One region of the Paenarthrobacter nicotinovorans genome, then DNA from elsewhere that is predicted to be linked to it. Evidence: riboswitches for the same ligand, from Rfam matches in the RefSeq annotation. Region 1 holds a riboswitch; each other region holds the start of a gene.
The links. Region 1 has a riboswitch for S-adenosylmethionine ahead of metX (homoserine O-acetyltransferase MetX). Riboswitches for the same ligand answer to the same signal wherever they lie in the genome.
Positions count from the first base shown of each region.

Region 2: linked by a shared signal. The riboswitch ahead of JMY29_RS04955 (hypothetical protein) and the one ahead of metX (homoserine O-acetyltransferase MetX) in region 1 are both predicted to bind S-adenosylmethionine.
Region 3: linked by a shared signal. The riboswitch ahead of JMY29_RS12650 (aminotransferase class V-fold PLP-dependent enzyme) and the one ahead of metX (homoserine O-acetyltransferase MetX) in region 1 are both predicted to bind S-adenosylmethionine.

Region 1 covers NZ_CP089293.1:1,486,650-1,494,341, forward strand. Annotated here, with positions in the region: gene JMY29_RS06910 (bifunctional o-acetylhomoserine/o-acetylserine sulfhydrylase) at 1-1,241, shown strand, start outside; SAM riboswitch class IV at 1,426-1,543, shown strand; gene metX (homoserine O-acetyltransferase MetX) at 1,558-2,679, shown strand; gene JMY29_RS06920 (hypothetical protein) at 2,723-3,172, opposite strand; gene JMY29_RS06925 (winged helix DNA-binding domain-containing protein) at 3,218-4,372, opposite strand; gene JMY29_RS06930 (SGNH/GDSL hydrolase family protein) at 4,400-5,242, opposite strand; gene JMY29_RS06935 (alpha/beta hydrolase) at 5,313-5,963, shown strand; gene JMY29_RS06940 (RNA-binding S4 domain-containing protein) at 5,975-6,202, opposite strand; gene JMY29_RS06945 (DMT family transporter) at 6,235-7,230, shown strand; gene JMY29_RS06950 (glycine--tRNA ligase) at 7,343-7,692, shown strand, end outside.
Region 2 covers NZ_CP089293.1:1,027,273-1,034,964, reverse strand. Annotated here, with positions in the region: gene JMY29_RS04965 (helix-turn-helix domain-containing protein) at 1-191, opposite strand, end outside; gene JMY29_RS04960 (sodium:solute symporter) at 472-2,007, shown strand; SAM riboswitch class IV at 2,118-2,237, shown strand; gene JMY29_RS04955 (hypothetical protein) at 2,254-2,553, shown strand; gene JMY29_RS04950 (hypothetical protein) at 2,550-2,741, opposite strand; gene JMY29_RS04945 (VIT1/CCC1 transporter family protein) at 2,980-4,143, shown strand; gene JMY29_RS04940 (matrixin family metalloprotease) at 4,230-5,123, shown strand; gene JMY29_RS04935 (zinc metalloprotease) at 5,244-6,176, shown strand; gene JMY29_RS04930 (LOG family protein) at 6,190-7,323, opposite strand; gene JMY29_RS04925 (chitobiase/beta-hexosaminidase C-terminal domain-containing protein) at 7,540-7,692, shown strand, end outside.
Region 3 covers NZ_CP089293.1:2,708,253-2,715,944, forward strand. Annotated here, with positions in the region: gene JMY29_RS12625 (sigma-70 family RNA polymerase sigma factor) at 1-517, opposite strand, end outside; gene JMY29_RS12630 (DoxX family membrane protein) at 697-1,212, shown strand; gene aroA (3-phosphoshikimate 1-carboxyvinyltransferase) at 1,219-2,586, shown strand; gene rsgA (ribosome small subunit-dependent GTPase A) at 2,589-3,704, shown strand; gene hisN (histidinol-phosphatase) at 3,776-4,600, shown strand; SAM riboswitch class IV at 4,770-4,883, shown strand; gene JMY29_RS12650 (aminotransferase class V-fold PLP-dependent enzyme) at 4,916-6,322, shown strand; gene JMY29_RS12655 (class I SAM-dependent methyltransferase) at 6,370-7,191, shown strand; gene JMY29_RS12660 (metal-dependent transcriptional regulator) at 7,201-7,692, shown strand, end outside.

The DNA of each region.
Region 1 (7,692 bases):
CCCTGCCGATCTACCAGACAACGTCGTTCGTTTTCCCGAGTGCTGAAAGCGCGGCCAACCGCTTTGCCCTGGCCGAACTGGCTCCGATCTACACCCGGATAGGCAACCCCACGCAGGACGCCGTGGAACAGCGCGTCGCGAGCCTCGAAGGCGGTCTGGGTGCACTGCTGCTCAGTTCGGGCCAGGCAGCCGAGACCTTTGCCATCCTGAACATCGCCGAGGCCGGCGACCACGTCGTCGCGAGCCCCAGCCTCTACGGCGGCACGTACAACCTGCTGGCCCACACGCTGAAGAAGTTCGGCATCTCCGTGACTTTCGTCGAGGACCCGGACAACCTCGAGCAGTGGCGTGCGGCCGTCCAGTCGAACACCAAGCTGTTCTTTGGTGAAGTCGTCTCGAACCCACGCCAGGACGTGCTGGATATCGAAGGCGTCGCCGGTGTCGCGCACGAGGCAGGCGTGCCTCTCATCGTCGACAACACCCTCTCCACGCCGTTCCTCATCCGGCCCATCGAGTGGGGCGCGGACATTGTGGTCCACTCCGCAACCAAGTACCTCGGCGGACACGGTTCGGCGATCGCAGGCGTGATCGTGGACTCGGGCAACTTCGACTTCGGCAAGGACCCGGAGCGGTTCCCCGGCTTCAACACCCCGGACCCCAGTTACAACGGCTTGGTTTACGCCCGCGACCTGGGCAAGGACGGAGCGCTCGGAGCCAACCTTTCCTACATCCTGAAGGCCCGTGTCCAGCTCCTTCGCGACCTCGGCTCGGCCGTGTCGCCGTTCAACGCGTTCCTCATTGCCCAGGGCCTGGAAACCTTGAGCCTGCGGGTGGAGCGCCACGTCGCCAACGCCACCAAGGTGGCCGAGTGGCTGGAAGCGCATGACGACGTCGAATCGGTCGCCTATGCGGGCCTGCCGTCCAGCCCCTGGTACGAGCGGGGCCGCAAGTACGGACCCCAGGGCACGGGAGCCATCGTGGCCTTCAACATCAAGGGTGGCGTAGAGGCCGGCAAGCGCTTCGTGGACGGTTTGGAGCTGCACTCCCACGTCGCCAACATCGGTGACGTCCGCTCCCTGGTCATCCACCCGGCGTCGACCACGCACAGCCAGCTGACGGTCGAGCAGCAGGTAGCCGCCGGCGTCAACCCGGGCCTAGTCCGCTTGTCCGTGGGCATTGAGCACATCGATGACATCATTGCCGACCTCGAAGCCGGCTTCCGCGCGGCCAAGGGCGCCTGAACGGGCAGTCCACGCCTGCAGCTGACGCACCCGGCTGACGGACCCGGGGTGCCGTCCACATCGACGATTATTCGCCGGACGGCACCCCGGAGTGCTCTTTCGTGAATGAAGCTGCCCTTGAACGTCACACTGGTGTCACATTCTTCGCCATAACGGTGGTGTCTTTCCTAGACTCTACGTATTAGGTCATGAGTGCCAGCAGATAGCCCCGGCTTGCTGGCCGGCAACCCTCCTTCCGCGGTGGGGTGCCCCGGGTGAAGACCTGGCCTGTTCGCACGCAAGGCGACGGGCAAGCGCGAAGTTAGGTGTCAAAGGAATGACCATCACTGCTACAGCACTTCCCAAATCCGGAGAAGAAGACGGAACCGTCAAGTACGCGGGCATAGGGCCGCTGGCGCTCGAAGCCGGCGGTCACCTCCCCAACGTCGTGTTGGCGTACGAAACCTGGGGACGACTCAACGCCGACGCGTCCAATGCCGTGCTCATCCAGCATGCGCTGACGGGCAGCACCCACGTTGCCCGCGGAGCCACGGACGAGGAAGGGTGGTGGGAGCAGTTGGTGGGTCCGGGCGCCACCATCGACACCAACAGGTTCTTCGTTGTCTCCATCAATATCGTGGGCGGCTGCTATGGCAGCACCGGCCCGTCCTCCGATGCGCCGGACGGCAAGCCGTGGGGTTCCCGGTTCCCCCTGGTCACTCTTCGCGACAGCACGGTTGCTGAGGCCCGTTTGGCGGACCTCTTGGGGATTGAATCCTGGCACGCGGTCCTGGGCGGCTCGATGGGTGGGGCCAGGGCCCTCGAATGGGCTGTCACGTTCCCGGAGAGGGTCAACCGCTGCGCCGTCATTTCGGTGGGAGCCTACAGCACCGCCGAGCAGATTGCCTTTGCGCAGGCCCAAACCCTGGCCATCCGGCAGGACCCGCACTTCAACAATGGGGACTACTACGGCGGTCCGGCTCCGGAACACGGACTTGCCCTGGCCCGCCGGATTGCGCACATCACGTACCGTTCCGCCCTGGAACTGGATCTCCGCTTCGGCAGGGAAGCCCAACATCAGGAAACGCCGCTCTCCGCAGCAGTCCTGGGGGAGCGTGGTCGCTACCAGGTGGAAAGCTACCTGGACCACCAGGGGACAAAGCTTGTGCGGCGGTTCGATGCCAACAGCTATATCGCCATCACCGAAGCGTTGATGTCCCACGACATCAGGCGGGGACGGGGCACACTGCAGGAAGCACTTTCGCGTGCCACCGCCGAGTTCTTTGTTGCTGCTGTGGACACGGACAGGCTGTACTTCCCGGCCCAGTCCAAGGAACTGGCGGCAGCACTGCCGGGGAATGTTCCGGTCCACACCATCCAGGCGCCGATCGGCCACGATGGCTTCCTCACGGAAATCGGCCAATTGTCGGAGCAGCTTCGCGGGGCGTTCTTCGCCTGACCGTGAGGAGCCTGTTCGTAGAGTTGCCTGTTTGTGGACGTGCCTAGCCGTTCATGATCTCCCCGCGTTGTTTCATGTAGTCCTCCATGGCGATCTGGCCATTGGTGAACTTCGCATCCAGTTCAGCCAGCTTGCGGGCGCGGTAGCCCTGGGGCTCGGAACCGGCAGTGGGAAACGGCGCGGGAGCGGGCTGTCCGGCCCGGTAGGAATCGCTTGGGTAGGAACCGCTTGGGTAGGAGGCGTTCGACGGCGGCGCGACCTGCGGAGCCTCGTCTGCAGGGCGGATGACTGCCGGCCCTGGCGGGTAGCCCGGGTAATTCTGTTGCGGGTAGTCCTGCGGCGGGTAATTTTGTGGTGGGAAACCCTGTTGCGGATAATCCTGACCACGAAAATTCCCGTTCTGCAGGCGGCGGGCCTTGGACCGGTTGTACATGCGGATTCCCATGGGAATCAGCCACGAGCAGACGATGATCCAGAAGATCAGATTGTTCACAGTGCAGGCCTCCTAGGTCTTAACCCCAGCTTAGCCCTGTGCCCATCACAGCAGCTTGGCCTCCATGCCCAGGAAAATCCCGTAGCGTTCCGCTTCGGCTTCCAGGGCCATCTGCTCTTCCTTGGTTGTCGGCTTGTCCATCCGGACTTCGAGCCCGCACATGCCCCCTGCGAAGCTGTGCCGCCACCATCCGGCCAGCCTGCCGTCCACGAGGACTACATGCATGGGGCCGTTGTCCTCAGGCAAGTACGGTGCGGTGCCGCCCAGGTAGTGGCGGGATTGCGAGTACCCCATCACGTATTCGTCGAAGCATTGGATGAGGTCGACGCGGGGGAGCACGGAACCGGCCGCTGGACCGGCAGGAGCCTCCAGGGCTTCTACGTCAGCCGAGGCGCCGTAAAAGTCCAGGTCATCGAAGGAGACCCGGGCCAACGTTCCCGGTGATAATTCCGCGGCGACGTTGAGTCCCAACGTGACGTCTTTCATGGTCAGCCCGGACCACGCCGAACAGTCCTTCACGGTAGCCGGTCCGCGACTGCTGAAATACCGCAGGGCCATCTGCCCCAGGGCGTGTTCCCGGTCCGCTCCGCTGAGCGGCCCGGAAAAAGGAGCGGTGACGCGTTCGGAGAACAAAGCGTAGGTCTGCTTCAGGGCTCCTCCAGCCGAACGAACCGGAGCGCCGCTCACCAGAATGCCGCTGATTTCGGCGTGCATGAGGTGGTAGATGAAACCCAGCCCCTTGCCGGGAAAGCCGGCCTGGCCCAGAACATCAGCCAACTCCTCGCGGGTCTTGTGGGCACCATCCGCCACGGCTGCTGCAAGAATCCTCCCACTGTGGGCGGCAGTTTCCCCGTCCACCCCGGTCCGCTTGTACATGCCCTTGTTGCCTTGATGCAGCCGGTCAGCGGACAACGCCATCAACCAGCCCAAGTCATCCCTGTGCACAAAATGCCATGTGGGGCGCAGGATGTGCGTCCGCAGGATGGTTCCGTCGGCAACGGCCTGTTCTACTGCAGCTGCAGTGCTCGAGGGCGTCCGCTGCGCCACGGTCCAACGGGCATAGGCGAATTCCTGCGACTGGACGGCCAGGAGATTGCGCACCACATCCCCTGGAGCTGCACCCAGGGGAGGACGTAACTGTTGCCGTCGGAGACGCAACTGCCGGACCCCCGCTGTACGGGGAGAGTCATCACTCGCCATGCTGGTTCACCGGCCCATCGCTCCCGGCTAGCTCCGCGGCATCACGGTACCGGCGGCACCAAAGACCGGTCCCGGCGTCGGACGCTTTGGCGTGATGCCGTCGCCGGACGATTGGTGACGGAGCCTCCGGATAACCCAAGGTACGAAGTATTCCCGTGCCCAGACCAGGTCCGATGAGCGGGCTTCCCGCCATGTCCGGGGAGGAAGGGCCTTGGGTACCAGCGGCTCCAGGGTGTGCTGGACGTTCAATGCCTCCAGGACCATCATGGCGATGGTGTGGTGGCCCAGGGGGGAGAAATGCAGGCGGTCGGCATCCCACATCTGGGTGTCAGCGAGCTGCCGCAAGGACCACATGTCGGCAATGATGGCGTCATGGCGGGCTGCGACCGTTCGCAGGTTCTCGTTGTAGATGGCAACTTTGCCCCGGATGCGGCCAAGGACCGAGGACGCAGTATCCGGACCGTTGAAGAGGACCACCGTGGCCCCACCCGAGCCCAATTCGCCGACGGCGGCGTCGAGTTTCTCGGCCAGAAGGTCGGGATCACCGCCGGGGCGGATGAGGTCGTTTCCTCCGGCGGAAATGGAGACGAGGTCCGGTTGCAGTTCCAGGCAGGGGCCGACTTGCTCGTCGACGATCTGCTGCAGCAACCGGCCCCGGATGGCGAGGTTGGCGTAGGCGAAGTCCTCGTGTCCGCGTCCCAGCTCTTCGGCGACACGGTCCGCCCAGCCGCGGTAACCGCCGGGATTGGCAGGTTCGGGATCGCCGATGCCTTCCGTGAACGAATCACCCAACGCCACGTAACGGCTCCACGGGTGCTTTTGGGCGGGTTCGCCCGGTTTCACTAAATGATTGTTCTCACTCACGCTCATATCCTGCCCCCAGAGGGCCGACCTACGCCACCGTAGGTTGTTACTTACGGGTAACTGCAAGAATGGAGGCATGACTGAAGCCCCCGCTTTTCCAGCACCTGTTGTCCTCTGGTCCCACGAGGAAGCCGAACGCGCCGGCAAGCCCCTCCTGGTCCTGCTGCACGGCTACGGATCCAACGAGGACGATCTCTTCAGCCTGGCCGGGCTCCTCCCCGAGGGGTTCGTCGTGGCATCGCTGCGTGCACCGATGCCCATGGGCCCGGGTTTTACGTGGTTCCCGCTCACTGCGTCCATCGACTACTCCCTGGACGCCGTGAAGCTTGCCGCCGAATACGCCCTGGAATGGCTGGACACGGTAAAGGTCAACCATTCCTCGGTTACGCTTCTTGGCTTCTCCATGGGCATGGCCATGGCGACCACCATGCTCCGGTACCGTCCCGCGGACTTCGCGGCCGTCGTCGGGCTTTCAGGCTTCGTGATCGACGCCGGTGGCGACGCCGCGTTCAAGGACGACGAGCTGGACGGATCGGTGCCGATGTTCTGGGGCCGTGACCAGCAGGATCCTGTCATTACGCCGGACAAGATCGAATACACCATGGGCTGGGTCCGCAAGCATGTGGACCTTACCAAGGTCCTCTACACGGGCATGTGGCACGGCATCAACCAGCAGGAAATCGGGCACGTAGGGGAGTTCCTCACCCACAAGGTCCTCGCCCCCTAAGGGGCGTTGTTTCAGGCGGTGGTGATCCGCACTGTCTGACCGTTGACGGTCACGGTGTCACCGGCGTGGAGTTGGCGGCCGCGCCGTTCATCGATCTCGCCGTTGACCTTCACCAGGCCGTTCTTGATGAGCTCCGTGGCCTCTACGCCGTCCTCCACCAAGCTGGCGAGCTTGAGCAGTTGGCCAAGGCGGATCATGTCGTCACGGATGGGGATCTCTTCAATTTCGGGGTTGCTCATACAGCAATGATGCCTGAAGTAGTGTTGAGACGGTGCCGCAGCCTTCTCCCCGTTCAGCCCTTCCGTTGGCCGTTGGCCTGCCCATTGCAGTAGCAACGGGCCTGGTCATTCCGTTGCAGGGAAGGATCAACGGGGCGCTCGGCGCCAAACTCGACGACGGCATCGCCGCAGCTGTGGTGAGCTTCACCACAGGCCTGCTGCTGATCAGCGCGATATCCTTGGCGACGCCCAAAGGAAGAGCCGGTCTCCAACGAATCATCCCCGCCGTGCGGAACCGCAGCTTTCCCCGCTTCTACGTCATGGCCGGTGCGATCGGTGCATTGTTCGTCTTCGCGCAGTCTTTCACGGTGGCACTGCTCGGAGTCGCGCTGTTCACCGTGGCAGCCGTGACAGGGCAGACGCTGAGCGGTTTGCTCGTTGACCGCATGGGCATCGGGCCGGGAGGGCGCCGCGCCATCACAGGGGTGCGGGTCCTCGGCAGCGTCCTGACCGTCGCCGCCGTCGCCTGGGCTGTCTCGCCGCGCTTCGGCGGAGACGCCGACCTCGCCTCGCTGGTGCTGCCCGTCCTTCTTCCCTTGGCTGCAGGCTTCCTGATGAGCTTCCAGCAAGCCATGAACGGCACCGCCACGGTTCATTACGGCACGCCCGTGGCGGCGACCTTGGTCAACTTCGTGGCAGGTTCAGCGGTTCTCTGGACAGCGTGGCTCATCAAGCTCGCCGTCGCGGGACCGGGTAATCCGCTTCCGGCTGAGTGGTGGTACTACCTCGGTGGCCCCATGGGTTGCGTCTTTATCGGGCTGGCGGCCCTGCTGGTCCGCAGCCTGGGCGTGCTGATCACCGGCCTGGGCATGATTGCCGGGCAGTTGGTCGGGTCTCTGGTGCTCGACGTCGTGATCCCCAGCCCCGGCGCGGTGGTCGCCTTGCCCACGGTGCTGGGTACGGTCCTCACCCTCGCCGCGATCATCGTCGCCACCTTGCCCTGGCCCAAGGGAGCTTTCGCACGGAGAGGTGCGGCGAAAGGCCGGTAGGGTAGGAGTCAGTAAATTTCCCCCAAACCCCGCCGGACAACCTCGTCCGGAATCCGGGGTCAAACCACCGCGGACCGCACCCAGCGGCCCTGTAGAACAAATGGAGTCACCCATGGCAGCAAAATCCGTCCTTGACCAGGTCATTTCCCTCTCCAAGCGGAGGGGCTTTGTCTTCCAGGCCGGTGAAATCTATGGTGGCTCCCGTTCTGCCTGGGATTACGGCCCCCTCGGCGCAGAGCTGAAGGAAAACATCAAGCGCCAGTGGTGGCAAAGCATGGTCCGCGGCCGCGAGGACGTAGTGGGCCTGGATTCCTCCGTTATCCTGCCCCGCCAGGTATGGGAAGCGTCCGGCCACGTGGAGGTCTTCTCCGATCCCCTGGTTGAGTGCCTCTCCTGCCACAAGCGCTACCGCGCGGACCACCTCGAAGAAGAGTATGAGGAAAAGAAGGGCCGCCCGGCAGA
Region 2 (7,692 bases), 460 kb from region 1:
TGGCAGAGGGTCACCAAGGAAGCCACCGACGGCGACGTCAGGTCGCGCTCCACGCGGCTCAGGAAGCCTTTGGTCAACCCGGTGGCGTCCGCAACCTGCTCGATGGTGAGGCGCTGCGCTTGCCGGGCTGCGCGGATTCTGGAACCGATGGCAACGGGAACATTGCTCGGTTCAACGGGTAGAGCCTTCATTCACGAACCTTTCAGGCCTGTCATGTGGCCCTGTCATTGGAGCAATAGTAGCCGGGAGGCACGCCAACAGGGCCACTGCGGGCGTAACCAAGTCCAAAGGATCTTGACTGTTACTCCGATCACAACATATCCTCATAGGCAACAAGTGTTGTCTGTGAGGCACACAACACATCCCCAAGCTCCAAACCCAAATCTCCAATCATCCGCACAGAGACTTCGACGCATCGCAGGAGTATCGTCGAAAACCCCAACCTCCGTGCATCAGCTCCAAGGACCGTTCATGGAATCTTCGGCTATTAATATCGCAATCGTGGTGGTGTACCTGCTCGCCATGCTGGCCTTCGGCTGGTGGGGCAAGTCCCGCACAAAGAACAACAGCGACTTCCTGGTGGCCGGCCGCCGCCTGGGACCCTTCCTCTACACAGGCACCATGGCCGCCGTGGTCCTCGGTGGCGCATCCACCGTGGGCGGCGTGGGCCTCGGCTACAAGTTCGGCATCTCCGGCATGTGGCTCGTGGTGGCCATCGGCTCCGGCGTGCTGCTCCTTAGCCTCCTGTTCGCCGGCACCATCCAGCGGTTGAAGATCTACACGGTCTCCCAAATGCTGAGCCTGCGATACGGCAGCAAAGCCACCCAGACATCCGGAATCGTGATGTTGGCCTACACCCTCATGCTCTGCGCCACGTCCACCGGCGCCTACGCCACCATCTTCGTGGTGCTCTTCGACTGGGAACGCTGGTTGGCAATCGCCGTCGGCGGCGCCATCGTGCTGGTCTACTCAACCATCGGCGGCATGTGGTCCATCACCTTGGCAGACCAGGTGCAGTTCCTCATCAAGACCGTAGGCATTTTCTTCCTGATGCTGCCGTTCGTCCTGAACGCAGCCGGCGGAATGGACGGCATCCGTGAGCGCCTTGACGCCAGCTTCTTCCAGATCGACGGCATCGGCGTCCAGACCATCATCACTTACTTCGTGGTCTACACCCTCGGCCTCCTGATCGGCCAGGACATCTGGCAGCGCGTTTTCACCGCCAAGACCGCCACCGTTGCACGCTGGGGCGGAGCTACCGCCGGTGTTTACTGCATCCTCTACGGCATCGCCGGCGCACTGATCGGCCTGGCTGCCCGCGTCGCCCTCCCGGACATCGATGTCGCCAACCTCGGCAAGGACGTTGTCTACGCAGAGGTGGCAACCCACATCCTGCCCGTCGGCATCGGCGGACTGGTGATGGCCGCGGCTGTGGCTGCGATGATGTCCACCGCTTCGGGCGCCCTGATCGCCGCCGCTACGGTGGCCCGCGCAGACGTTGTCCCGTTCGTGGCCAGCTGGTTCGGCAAGACGATCAACACCGACGACACGGAAAACCCCGAGCACGACGTCAAGGCTAACCGCTACTGGGTCCTGGGCCTGGGCATCGTTGCCGTCCTGATTTCCATGGCAGCTCAGGACGTCGTTGTTGCCCTGACCATCGCCTACGACATCCTGGTAGGCGGACTCCTGGTCGCCATTCTCGGCGGCTTGGTCTGGAAGCGCGGAACGGGCATCGCGGCTGCATGGTCCATGGCAGTCGGCTCAGTTCTGACACTGGCCCTGCTCATCATGTACGCGGTTGGTGTCATCCCGAGCGAAGACGGCGTCTACGCCAACGAGCCCATCTACTGGGGCCTCGGTGCTTCCCTGGTGGTTTACGTCGTGGTCTCCCTGCTGACTCCGCCCACGGACGCAGCCGTCCGCGAGGCCTGGGACAAGCGCGTAGCCGGCGCCATCTCCGAGGAACTGCCGCCGGAAGTCCACCCGGTGGGCAGCAGCAAGTAACCAGGCAATACCCGACGGCGGTGCCGCCCCCTTCACGGGGGCAGCACCGCCGTCGTTTTGTTCCCGGCAAAAGGGCCTTCATAACCGCAGGTGCGGTACTGTTGTCCCAGCTTCAAGAGATGTGGCGCCAAGCTCCGACTGGCCATGCACCAACCCCATGTTCACGGGTGGTTCGGATGAGGAAGCGGCCCGTCCCGGACCTGAGACAACCGAGCGGGCAAGAGCACTCTCCACAGGAGCAGCACCTTGCCGTATCAGAGCGATACCAGCCACGCCCACAGCACCACCGGCCAAACCGAAGCCCGGACCGTCACGGTGATCCCCGCCGTCGACCTTTACCTGGGCACGGTCACCATAGTGGCCAGGAACGAAACCCTGTTCTTCCGGCATCCCCATCCGCAGCAGATCGCCAAAGCGCTGGCCCAGGCCGTCCGGCCCTCAACGTGGTGCGAGGCGTCCCGGACCCTGACGGTTACTGTGGCCGCGACAGGAAAACGGGATGGCCAGCCGCGCCTGTTCGCCCTCGGCAGCCGGGACGAGGACTAGATTTCCTCTTCCTCCCCACGGAATTCCTCGGTCTCATCGATCGGCACCACCCGTTCATCGTCCTCGGGGGCGTCCACTTCCTCAACCCAGGGCTCGTCCACTTCCTGGTCTTCGGCGTAGTCGTAGGCCGGGTCCGACTCGATGGTGGTGCGTTCCGGGTACTTGGCGTGTGATTCGGTGGTGTCCATGGTGCAACCTCCGTCCCGTGGGCCTGTAAGAGCCCGCTAACCGAGTGCGGGGAGGCTCCCCGCCCCTGTCCTTCCATCTGAGCACCGGCCAAAGCGAGGGTCAAGCAGAGCCGGAAATTACGGTACACCGAACATTCCAGCTAAGGAATACCAGCCAAAAAACCCTGCAAATAAGCGGTAGTGTGGGGCGTGCAATGGGGCCGCAACTACCCCACCCAGCACAGGAGATAAAGTGCAGATGCACCAGGAATCCCACAGTTCGTCGAGCCCCGCTCCGGACCCCGCCATCGAACCCGCAGCCCTCCACCACACCGCAGACCCGGCAGCACCCACTGCGTCGGACATCAGGCGTTGGCGGCAGTACCTTGCCGATGAACGCGCCGAGGCTGCGGTCTACCGCGAACTCGCCCAGCGCCGCGACGGCGAGGAACGGCAGATCCTGCTGGCTCTGGCCGAAGCCGAAGGGCGGCATGAAGCGCACTGGCTCAAACTCCTGGGTGAGCACGCAGGCATGCCCAAGGCAGCTTCCGCCCGCAGCCAGTTCCTGGGGTTCCTGGCCCGCAACTTCGGTTCGGTCTTCGTCCTGGCCCTGGCGCAACGTGCAGAGGGCCGCTCCCCCTACGGAACCGAGCCGGCCGCCACCCCCGCGATGGTGGCCGATGAACAAATCCACGAGGAAGTAGTCCGGGGCCTGGCGACCCGTGGACGCAACCGGCTCTCGGGTACCTTCCGCGCAGCAGTTTTCGGCGCCAACGACGGTTTGGTGAGCAACCTGTCGCTGGTCATGGGCATGGCCGCGACGGGTGTACCGAGTTCCGTGGTCCTCATGAGCGGCGTTGCAGGGCTCCTGGCCGGCGCACTGTCCATGGGTGCCGGCGAATACGTCTCCGTCCGCTCGCAACGCGAACTGCTCAACGCCACCCTCCCCACCCAGGCCACCCTCACCGCAGCCCCGTCGCTGGACATCGACCACAACGAGCTGGTCCTGGTTTACCTGGCACGCGGCATGACCCGCGAAGCCGCCGAGCACCGGGCAGCCGAGCGCATGGGATTGTTCAGCTGCGACTGCGATCCCAGCCTCTCCCTGCAGCCCGAGAAACCGGTGGCCGATGAGCATGAATCGGTGGGTTCGGCGTGGGGCGCGGCGCTGTCCAGTTTCTGCTTCTTCGCCTCGGGAGCCATCGTTCCGATCCTGCCCTTCCTTTTCGGGATGACGGGTATGGCCGCGCTCCTGGTGGCCGGAGTCCTGGTGGGCATCGCGCTGCTGGCGACAGGCGCCGTCGTGGGTTTGCTGTCCGGTACGTCGCCGCTCAGCCGCGGCCTGCGGCAACTGGCCATCGGGCTGGGAGCAGCTGCTGCCACCTACGGTCTCGGTTTGCTGTTCGGCGCGGCGATCGTCTGAGTTTGGACTGCTCCCCCGGCAGACCGTAATGTTGGTTCGTCCTCCGCGCTGCCCCGCGTGACCAAGGGCCTGAGGAATGGAGAACCGTGGACTGGGAGCGGGAAGCTACGCACGTGCCGAAGCACCGGCGATCGGGAACAACCCAGCGCGTTCTGCTCGGCCTGCTGATGGCATTCATCGCGGCGACGGTCGCTGTGCTGGTGTCCTGGTTCCTGAATGGCGACCCCCGCATCACGGCACTGTTCCCGGGCGTCAGCGTCCCGGGCGGCCCGCAAACCGGGAAGATACAGCCCACCTCGGCCCGCATTCCGGACGCGCCACCGCCGGGACTTGAGGAAGCTGACGCCCCGCTGGCCTCGCCGACGGCACCGGGCACCACCAATGATTCATACAAGTTCCTGGCCATGAACGACGACGGCACCCCGGTGGGCTATTCCCCTTGCCGGCCGCTGCACTACGTGGTGAACAACGCCTCCGCTCCCGAGGGAACCGACCCCCTCCTGGCGACGGCCATTGCCAATATCTCTGCAGCCTCGGGCATCCAGTTCGTCAACGACGGAACAACCGACGAACAACCCGCGGACCGGCGCGAGCCCTACCAACCCAACCGCTACGGCGACCGGTGGGCTCCCCTGCTGATCTCGTGGACCACACCAGAAGTGGCACCGGCCCTTGAAGGGAAGGTCATCGGCACGGGCGGCAGCACCATGTATTCGCTGGACAAGGGCCCCAAAAGCTACATCACCGGAAGCCTGGAGCTGGACACACCCCAGATCGCGGAACTTCTGGCCGATCCCGGCGGCGCGGACTACGTCCTTGCCGTCATGCAGCACGAGCTGGGACACGTGATGGGACTGGACCATGTGGACGATCCGATCCAGCTCATGTACCCGGAAATCGGGGCACCGGACGGTCTGGCCGCCGGTGACCTGAACGGCCTGCATCTCCTGGCATCAGCCCCCTGCCGCAAGGACATCTAGCAGCTTTCAGGCGTTGGGTACAAAGGCCATGGACTCACGGGGACACTGGACCTATGCTGGCGAATACGGCCGACGGCGGCGCCCCACCGCCCGTCCGCGGCCTCCACGTCAGGGGGTTCCATGGAACCTTATGGGTCGTCCAAGTGGCCGGACCCGGATCCTCCCCGGCCCCATTACCTTCCGCCTTCGGGTCCGCACGAGCCGCCTGAGCCCCGCCCGCCGATCAAGCACAGCAGCGTCGCCGCCATCCTGTTCCTGCTGGGCATCCTGGGGCTCGTGTGCGCCGGAGCCTATTTCGGCGGAGAGCTGCAGCAATTCCTCTACGGATCATCGGAAAGCCAGAGCCAGCCGCCACGTCCCGGGCTGGCACCCTTCGGACAACGGGACGATCCCCTGCCCGGACGTGAAGAAGCCGACGCGCCCCTCGGCACGCCGCCCCCGCTGGTCCAAGCCAGCAGCTCGTACAAGTTCCTGGCAGTCAAAGAAGACGGCACGCCCTTGGCGTACTCGCCCTGCAGGCCCATCCACTACGTGGTGAATTCGGACCTCGCACCGGCTTCCTGGCAGGTTCTTGTGGAGAAGGCCGTCCATGAAACCGGGAGAGCTACGGGGTTGAGATTCATTTACGACGGACCGAGTTCCGAGGTTCCCTCCCCCAACCGTTCCGGGTACCAGCCGGCCAGATACGGGGACCGTTGGGCGCCGGTGCTGATCGCCTGGAGCACCCCGGAGCAGGTTCCGCGCCTGAACGGGCAGACGGTGGGTCTGGGCGGAAGCTCCTCCATTGGCCTGAGCAACGGCTACAAGGCATACGTGACCGGGACAGTCTCACTGGATGCACCACAGTTTGCCGGGATCGTGGACACCCCGGACGGGGAGGACATCGGCGTGGCAGTCATCATGCACGAGCTCGGACACCTGGTGGGCCTGGACCACGTGGACGATCCCCGGCAACTCATGTTCGGGCAGGCATCGTGGGTACGGGAATATGCCGCAGGCGACCTGACGGGGCTCGCGGAACTGGGTTCAGGTCCTTGCAGCAAAGACTTCTGATCCGGGCTGTGTCTTAGCGGGCCAACACCGCGAGCGCATCCTCCACCGTGTCCACCAAAAAGATACGCTCCGCCATGGGCTTCCCGGCGGCCAGGCTCTGCAGCATAGGCCACGCCGGGAAGGTCCGTTCCCAGTGTTCGCGGCCCACCAGGACCATGGGGGTAATGGTTTCGGGCGCGCCGTAGTAGTTCTCACAGGCGTCCTGGAAAATTTCCTGCACCGTGCCTGCCGCTCCCGGCAGGAACACGATCCCGCCGTTGCAGACTTCCAACAGGATGGCTTCCCTGATGGCGTTGGCGAAGTACTTGGCGATGTGGGTGGCGAACAGATTGGGCGGCTCGTGCCCGTAGAACCAGGTAGGGATGCCGAGGGTCGGGGTGCCTTGCGGGTAATGTTCGACGACGGCCGCCGCCTGACGCGCCCAAGCCGTCACCGAGGGCCTGAACCCCGGGACATCGGCGAGTGTCGCAAGGGCCGCCTGCAGTTCGGCGTCGGGCCTTCCGCTGAAGTAGGCGCCCATATTGGCCGCTTCCATGGCACCGGGACCCCCGCCCGTGGCGACGGCGAAGCCGGCTTGGGCGAGCAGGCTGCCCAGCCGGGCGGCGTCGGCGAATTCCCTGGATCCTCGCTGGGCGGCATGGCCGCCCATGACTCCCACAATCCTGCTACCTGCGAAGGGGCCCTGATCCAATGCCTCGTCCAGGGCGTCGCCTATGGCGTGATCGTGCAGCGCTGCGGCGAGCGTGGCGTCGAGGCTCTGACGCTGGCCGGGCAGGATGCTCCACTGGTAGACCTGCGCGTCGAGGGTGGACTCGTACTCAGTAGCCGGGATGTCCCGGTAGAGCTCCGCCGGGGTGTAGAGAGTGCCGCGGTACGGGTCAAAGGGAACACCCAGCAGCTTCGGAAAGATCAGTGCGCCACGGCTTCGCAGACTTTCTTCCACGCCGGTGTCGAAGGTGCAGCCGAGGAAGATGGCACCTTGCGGATCCATCGCTTTGAGCTGGCGCGAGTAGCCGCGAAGGTCCAACGACTGCGCGTGCCAACCGTGCATTGACCGGGCTCCGGCACCGACCAGCCGATCGAAATGAACCACGCTTTCGACGTCGAGTGTTCGAGGACTTGGGTTTAGCGCTGCCGTGCGGTTCATGGTTTCAGCCTAGTAGCGGGCTTGCCCGCGCCACTGGGATTTCGCCCATACCGGTCTGGACCCTAGCCATGAATTTCCGCGAGGAGTACAGTATCGATCACTGCTCCACTTTCGATCCATGAAAAGTATTTGCAGTACCCAACTGAATTCAGGAAATGACGTCGCGGAGGCGTCGTAAGCTTGCCGGCTGGGGGGCCCAACATCTGCTCGAGGAGCATGGTTGTGGACCGTCCAAAATACGCTCGGCGTCATACTCATTTCACCCTGTTCAGCACCCGTTCCCTTTTCCGGAAAATCCTTGTTTTCCTGCTGGGTTCCTCTGTTGCCTTTTCTGCCCTGACCGTTGGTATGGCGGCGCCTGCCGCTGCT
Region 3 (7,692 bases), 1.2 Mb from region 1:
CGGCTGAACGCAGGCCCGCCGAAGTGTGCGACTCTGCTTTGGCCAGTTGCCAGTCCTCGATCGTGTCCGAATTGGACTGCAGCGGTTCTCGTTGCCGCTTCCGATAGAGGTTGATGTAGGTGTTGGTCAGGATCCGGTACAGCCACGCCTTGAGGTTGGTGCCGGGCTTGTACTGGTGGAACGCTGAAAAGGCCTTGGTGTAGGCCTCCTGGACGAGGTCCTCCGCGTCAGAAGGGTTCCGCGCCATCCTCATGGCAGCCGAGTACAGCTGGTCGACGTACTGCATTGCGTCGCGCTCAAAACGCTCGCGCCGCTGCTCCGGGCTCTCCGCTGCAACATCGACGGCGGCCGGCGCCGGGGCGCTATCGTCGTCCGTCGCGTCGGCTGCTTCGTACATGGCCGCTGCGGCCGGTTCAATGGTGCTCATCGTTGCCAAGTCTACTGTCAGCTTGGGAGAATCCGGCTGCACCCCGTACCCGGCCTCCGGTAGAACCATGCGGTCCTTCACCAAAGTCAAAAAACCAACTCCGTTCAGCGAGCGGCAACGCCGTGCCGCAGTCCGGTCTCCACCGCACCTGAAACTCACAACGGCCGCTGCTGGGTAAATATTCCGCAAAAGTGCAAGACTAGATCCGACTGCACCCCGTGAACACAACACTCATCGAACAGTGTGGCAAGCCACCCAGGAGGCAAAACATGTCTTTTATCCGTTTTCTCGCGCGGCCCATGCTCGCATCCAGCTTTGTCGTTGCAGGTCTGGACAAGCTCAAGAACGCTGACGACACCGCCAAGCAACTGTCACCGGTCCTTCGACGAGCCTCTGAATCGCTGCCCTTCAAAGCGGACGAGAAGACCCTCGCCCGGGTTCTGGGTGGAGCCCAGCTCGGCGCCGGAGCCCTGCTCGGACTGGGTAAGCTTTCGCGTTTCGCAGCGACAGTGCTCGCGCTGACGTCCGCCCTGAACTCCTACGTCGAATGGCGTTCGGCCGACATAAGCACCAAGGAGGGGCGCACCGCCCGGAAGGCCCAGCTCCTGAAGAACATCTCACTTACCGGCGGCGTGTTGTTGGCGTCGGTGGACACCGACGGCCGTCCGAGTATCGCCTGGCGGGCCGAGCACCTTGCCGCCGACGCCAGGAAGGTCACCGGCAAGCAGATCAAGAAGGCAGACAAAGCAGTGCGCAAGGCCGTAGACAACGCAGTTGGAGCATAAGGAAGCATGACAGGTACCACCGCCGCCAATACCGAACCGGACAAAGCCGCCAGCCTCCCGCTATGGCCGGCCCCTTATGCCAAAGGGCCCGTGGACGCCACAGTGACGGTCCCAGGTTCAAAATCGCTGACCAACCGGTACCTGGTGCTGGCAGCCTTGGCGGATGGTCCTTCGCGGCTCCGGGCTCCGCTGCATTCACGCGATTCGGCCCTGATGATCCAGGCCCTCCGGCAGTTGGGTGCCACCGTCACCGAGGTACCCGGTGACGGTGACTATGGGCCCGACCTGGAGATCACTCCCCTGGACCCCTCTGCTTCGAGCTCAACGACAGCCATCGACTGCGGTCTGGCCGGTACCGTCATGAGGTTCGTTCCCCCGCTGGCTGCCCTGCGCAGCGGCGCCACAGTCTTCGACGGCGATCCCCATGCCCGTAACCGGCCCATGGGAACCATCATCGAGGCACTGATCGCCCTGGGAGTTCCGGTCGCAGCCGAAGGCGGCAGGACGCCGTCGTCCCTTCCTTTCACGGTGGAAGGCACCGGCGAGGTGCGCGGCGGTCACTTGGTCATCGACGCGAGCGCTTCCTCCCAGTTTGTCTCGGCGTTGCTGTTGGTAGGCGCCCGCTTCACCGAAGGCCTGCACTTGGAGCACGTGGGCAAACCCGTTCCAAGCCTGGACCACATCACCATGACCGTTGAGGTGCTTCGGAGCGTGGGCGTTACTGTCGATGACTCCGTACCCAACCACTGGCGCGTTTCGCCCGGCAGGATCAGTGCTTTCGACCAGCGGATCGAGCAGGATCTCTCAAACGCCGGCCCCTTCCTGGCCGCCGCCCTGGCAACGCACGGCACTGTCCGCATTCCCAACTGGCCCACCGGCACCACACAGGTGGGCGATCTCTGGCGGACCATCCTTGCTGCCATGGGCGCAAGCGTCACCCTTGACGGGGGAACACTGACGGTTACAGGCGGCAATGAGATCAAGGGTGCTGATTTCGACGAAACCAGCGAGCTCGCGCCGACTGTAGCCGCACTGTGCGCTCTGGCTACCGGCCCTTCGCGATTGACGGGCATCGCCCACCTCCGCGGCCACGAAACAGACCGCCTCGCTGCCTTGGTTGCCGAAATCAACCGCCTTGGTGGCGATGCGGAAGAAACTGCCGATGGCCTGGTAATTCGCCCAGCTTCCCTCCATGGCGGAGTGGTACACAGTTACGCAGACCACCGAATGGCCACTGCCGGCGCCATCCTGGGACTCGCCGTCGACGGCGTCCAGGTTGAAGACATCGCCACAACATCCAAGACGATGCCCGAGTTCCCGGAGATGTGGGCACGAATGCTTGACTCCGCCGGCACGAATGAGGCCGGCAACTGACCATGGGCCGCGACGCACGTTCCTGGGACGAATCCGATGTCCGGATCCGTCCCAACAAAAAAGGATCACGACCCCGGACCAAGGACCGTCCCAGCTACGATGACGCCGTGATCGGACGGATCATCACGGTGGACCGCGGGCGGTACCGGGCAATCGTTGACGAAGACTCCCCCAACGAACGCATCATCATCGCCGCACGCGCCCGCGAACTCCGGCGCAACCCTGTTGTGCCCGGTGACTTCGTGGCCCTTGTAGGCGACGTTTCCGGGTCTCCGGACACGCTGGCCCGGCTGGTCCGGGTGGAAGAACGCCGGACCCTCCTTCGCCGCAGCGCCGATGACACGGATCCGATCGAGCGGGTAGTCGTGGCCAACGCCGACCAGCTGGTGGTGGTTGTTGCAGCCGCGAATCCCGAACCGCGGACCGGGTTCATCGACCGCGCCCTTGTGGCGGCGTACGACGCCGGTATTGAGCCGTTGCTGCTGATCACCAAGGCCGACGTGAAGGATCCCACTGAACTGCTGGCCAACTACGTCAGCCTGGATTTCCCGGTGATTATCAGCCGGACAGCCGATTCTGAAGCGGGCGGCATTGATGCCCGATCCGATGATGGGCTGTCGGCCCGTTTGGACAGGGATGCTGTTTCCCGGCTCCGCGCACACCTCGGTGGCAAAGTGACCGTCATGCTGGGCCACTCCGGTGTGGGCAAGTCCACCATGGTCAACGCGTTGACGGGCGCCGAGCGGGCCACCGGCGGCGTGAATGCCGTCACCGGACGTGGCCGGCACACTTCGTCCTCGGCATTGGCGCTGAAGCTCGCGGATGCCCCCTCGGGCAGCTGGATCATTGACACCCCCGGTATCCGATCCTTCGGCTTGGCCCACGTGGATCCGGACCGGATCCTGCATTCCTTCCCGGACCTCGAACCCGGCACCGAAGCATGCGAGCGGGGATGCAAGCACGACGCTACGGCAGTGAACTGCGGGCTGGACGCCTGGGTCAATGAAGGACATGCGGGCCCTTCAGGGGTGGCGCGCCTGGCTTCACTGCGTCGCCTGCTGGGCGCGGACCCGCGCCTGGAGGCCAAAGAAGCGAAAGAGCTCGGCACGGTTACTTGATGACACTGGAAAACTGAAGGTGCAGCGTTAACGTCCCCACCGCTGCCAGTATTTCAGGATAGTTTGGTGCCATGACCCAACCCGCTTCCACCTACAACGACGACCTGCGCCTGGCCCATGTCCTCGCCGATTCCGTCGACGCCCAAACCATGGATCGCTTCAAGGCCCTGGACCTGCAGATCGAAACCAAGCCGGACCTTACCCCTGTCACCGATGCCGACAAGGCTGCGGAGGAGGCTATCCGCGGTCAGTTGTCGCGCTCGCGTCCACGTGATGCAGTCCTGGGGGAAGAGTTCGGCAGCAGTGGCCACGGATCGCGGCGCTGGATCATCGATCCCATCGACGGAACAAAGAACTTTGTCCGCGGCGTTCCAGTATGGGCAACGCTGATCGCGCTCGTTGATGAAGGCGAGCCCGTCGTTGGTGTGGTCAGCGCTCCGGCGTTGGGCAAACGCTGGTGGGCAGCCAAGGACATGGGCGCCTACATGGGTCGGTCCCTCGCTTCAGCAACCCGCCTCAAGGTGTCCAACGTTTCACGCCTGGCCGACGCTTCCATGTCCTACTCCAGCCTGTCCGGCTGGAAGGAGCGGGGCAATCTGGACGAATTCATGGACCTCACGGAGGACGTCTGGCGCACACGTGCCTACGGTGACTTCTGGTCCTACTGCCTCGTGGCCGAGGGCGCGGTGGACATCGCCTGCGAACCGGAGCTGAACCTCTACGACATGGCGGCGCTCGTCCCCATCGTGACGGAGGCAGGCGGGCGCTTCACTTCCCTGGAAGGCGAAGACGGACCGTTCGGCGGCAACGCCCTGGCCACCAACTCCATCCTGCATTCGGAAGTCCTGAAGCGGCTGAACCCCGGACTGGACGACCTCCTGCAGTCCCAAGCCTGAGGCCGGCACTACTCCGGATTGCCGAATTTTCGACGGCGGACGCCCGCTTTTGTGCGCGTCCGCCGTTTTTTGTTCGCGGAAACTGGGATTTGGCATCCGCGTAACAAAGCGCTTAACAAAACCCCACGGCTTTGGATCGTCCCCCGGACGTGCCTTAGCCTTTTTTACAGGTCACGAGTGCCAGCGCTAAACCCCGGTTTGCTGGCCGGCAACCCTCCATTCGCGGTGGGGTGCCCCGGGTGACGACCCGGCCGGTCCGGAACGGATGCGGCAAGCGCGGATCCCCCTGTGGGGGTCCCTCTTGAGTGAGGTCCCATGAGCACAGTCACGTTCAACGCAAACACCATCCCTTCCTTTGTTGACGAAGCCGCCCTCGAATCGGCAGCTGCGCGTCCCCTCGCCGCCGTCACGGGCGCGGAGCTTCAGGCGCCTCTGATCCAAGGTGGCCACGTCCGCTATGCCAACCTCGACTACGGCGCGTCAGCCCCTGCGCTGACGATTGTTTCCGCCTACCTCAACGAGGTCCTCCCGTACTACGCCAGCGTTCACCGCGGAGCAGGCTTCGCCTCGCAGATCAGCACCTCCGTCTACGAGAATTCCCGGAACATCGTCCGTGACTTCGTTGGCGGACGTGCAGACGATTCGGTGATCTTTACCCGGAACACCACGGACTCCTTGAACCTGCTGGCCGGCTGCCTCCCGCAGGTTGACGGCGGGTTTGCCGGCGAGGTCCTGTACTTGGACATTGAGCACCACGCAAACCTGCTGCCGTGGCAGGGCGTGCCGCACCGCAGCGTGGTTGCGGCGCCGACCCTGGCCGGAACGCTGGACAAGATCGAAGCCGAACTGGCCCTGGGCGGCGTCAGCCTGCTCGCCGTCACGGGCGCCTCGAACGTCACCGGAGAGATCCTGCCGATCGCCCGGCTTGCCGCGCTGGCCCACGAGTACGGCGCAAGGATCGTGGTGGATGCAGCCCAGCTCGCTCCGCACCGCCGCGTCAACATCGCAGAGGCTGACGTCGACTACATCGTCTTCTCAGGACACAAGCTCTATGCGCCGTTCGGCGCAGGAGTGGTAGTGGGCCGCCCGGACTGGCTCGACGCCGGGATCCCGCACCTGGCAGGCGGCGGCGCTGTCCGCGAAGCGCGCTTGGACTCGGTCAGCTGGGCCACGGGTCCGGCGCGGCACGAGGGCGGTTCCCCCAACGTCCTGGGCGCCGCGACGCTCGCCCGCGCCACGCAGGTACTCGCCGGCCTCGACCAGGACGCCTGGCACGCACACGAAGCGGGCATCCGCAGCTACCTGGTTGAGGGCCTGGAAGCCATCGACGGCGTAACAGTCCACCGGATCTTCAGCGATTCCGAGGACACCATCGGCGTGGTCAACTTCTCCGTAGAAGGATTCGACGCCGGACTGGTCGCCGCTTATCTGGCGGCCGAACACGGAGTGGGCCTCCGCGACGGACGTTTCTGCGCGCACCCGTTGCTCAAGCGGCTGGGACTGCCATCGGGTTCCCTGCGCGCAAGCTTCGGCGTCGGCTCCCGGTTGGAGGACGCCACCAGGCTGCTGGCAGGCATCGAGGAACTCAAGCGCAACGGCCTGGGCTGGGACTATGTGGTGGACGAGGGCCGCTGGGTACCGGCCAACGACCACCGCAGCTACCCCGAGTGGGCGCCCAACACCCCGGGCACAGCCGGTGCCGCTCCCTGCACGGTCGACTAGAGGGTAAATTCGTAGGGTACCTCTAACGGCCCTGTGAAGGAGTTTGCGTGTCCCTGCGCTCAGCGAACGGCGCTCCAGTCACTCCCGGTCCCGCCGGTCCCCGCGGACCCAAACTCCATGCCTCCCGGCGCCATGAACTTGGCCAAAGCTTCCAGGATGGCGGAGAGCACTACGATCGCGTGCGGCCGGGCTATCCTGTGGACTCCGTTGACTGGCTCCTACCTGAAGGGGCATCGACTGCTGCGGACCTCGGCGCAGGAACGGGCAAGTTCACCTCTCTCCTGGCCGGACGCGGACTTGAGGTGGCCGCCGTCGACCCTTCCACCGATATGTTGGCGCAACTGCGAAAGGCCTACCCCGATGTTCACGCGACGGAGGGGACGGCCGAGGCAACCGGACTGGCGGACTCAGCATTCGACGTCGTCAGCGTTGCCCAGGCCTGGCACTGGTGCGAGCCCCTTGCCGCGAGCACGGAGATCGCCCGTATCCTGCGCCCCGCGGGGGTTCTGGGGCTGATCTGGAACCAGTTGGACACCTCAATTCCCTGGGTCCACAGGCTCTCGCGCATCATGCATGCAGGCGACGTCCACAAGCCGGGATTCCGGCCGGTTATCGGCCCGGAGTTTCACGGACTGGAACGCCACCTCACCAGGTGGGAGGACCCGCTCTCGCCCGAGGACATCATGGAGTTGACCAAGTCGCGCAGTTACTACCTGCGCGCCAACGAAGCGACGCGGGCCAAAGTCATGGACAACCTCCAGTGGTACCTCTACGAACACCTTGGCCACGCGCCGGGAGACACCGTGCCGCTGCCCTACCTGACGCAGACCTGGCGTGCATACAAAGTCCACGATGCCACACCACGGTAGGCTAGGGGTGTGAAGACCAGTACGCCCTCCTCCTCGATCGAGGACTACGTCAAGGTCATCTACTCCTATACGGAGTGGCAGGACAAGCCGATCACGTCCTCACAGCTTGCCCTGCGGCTCGGGGTCGCCAATTCCTCGGTGTCGGAAATGGTGCGAAAGCTCAAGGACCAAGGCCTCGTTGACCATCAGCCCTACAGCGCCATCCGTTTGACCTCCGAAGGCATGCGCCTCGCTCTTTCGATGGTTCGCAGGCACCGCCTCATTGAGACGTACCTGGTGGAGGAACTCGGCTACAGCTGGGACGAGGTCCACGACGAAGCCGAGATGCTGGAGCATGCGGTGTCCGACACCTTCATCGAACGCATGTCAGCCAAGCTCGGCCACCCCGTGCGGGACCCCCACGGCGATCCGATCCCGTCAGCGGACGGTGCCGTTGACTTGCCGCATGCGTACCGCATGATCGAACTCGACCAGGGCCACTCGGGCCGCATAACCCGCATC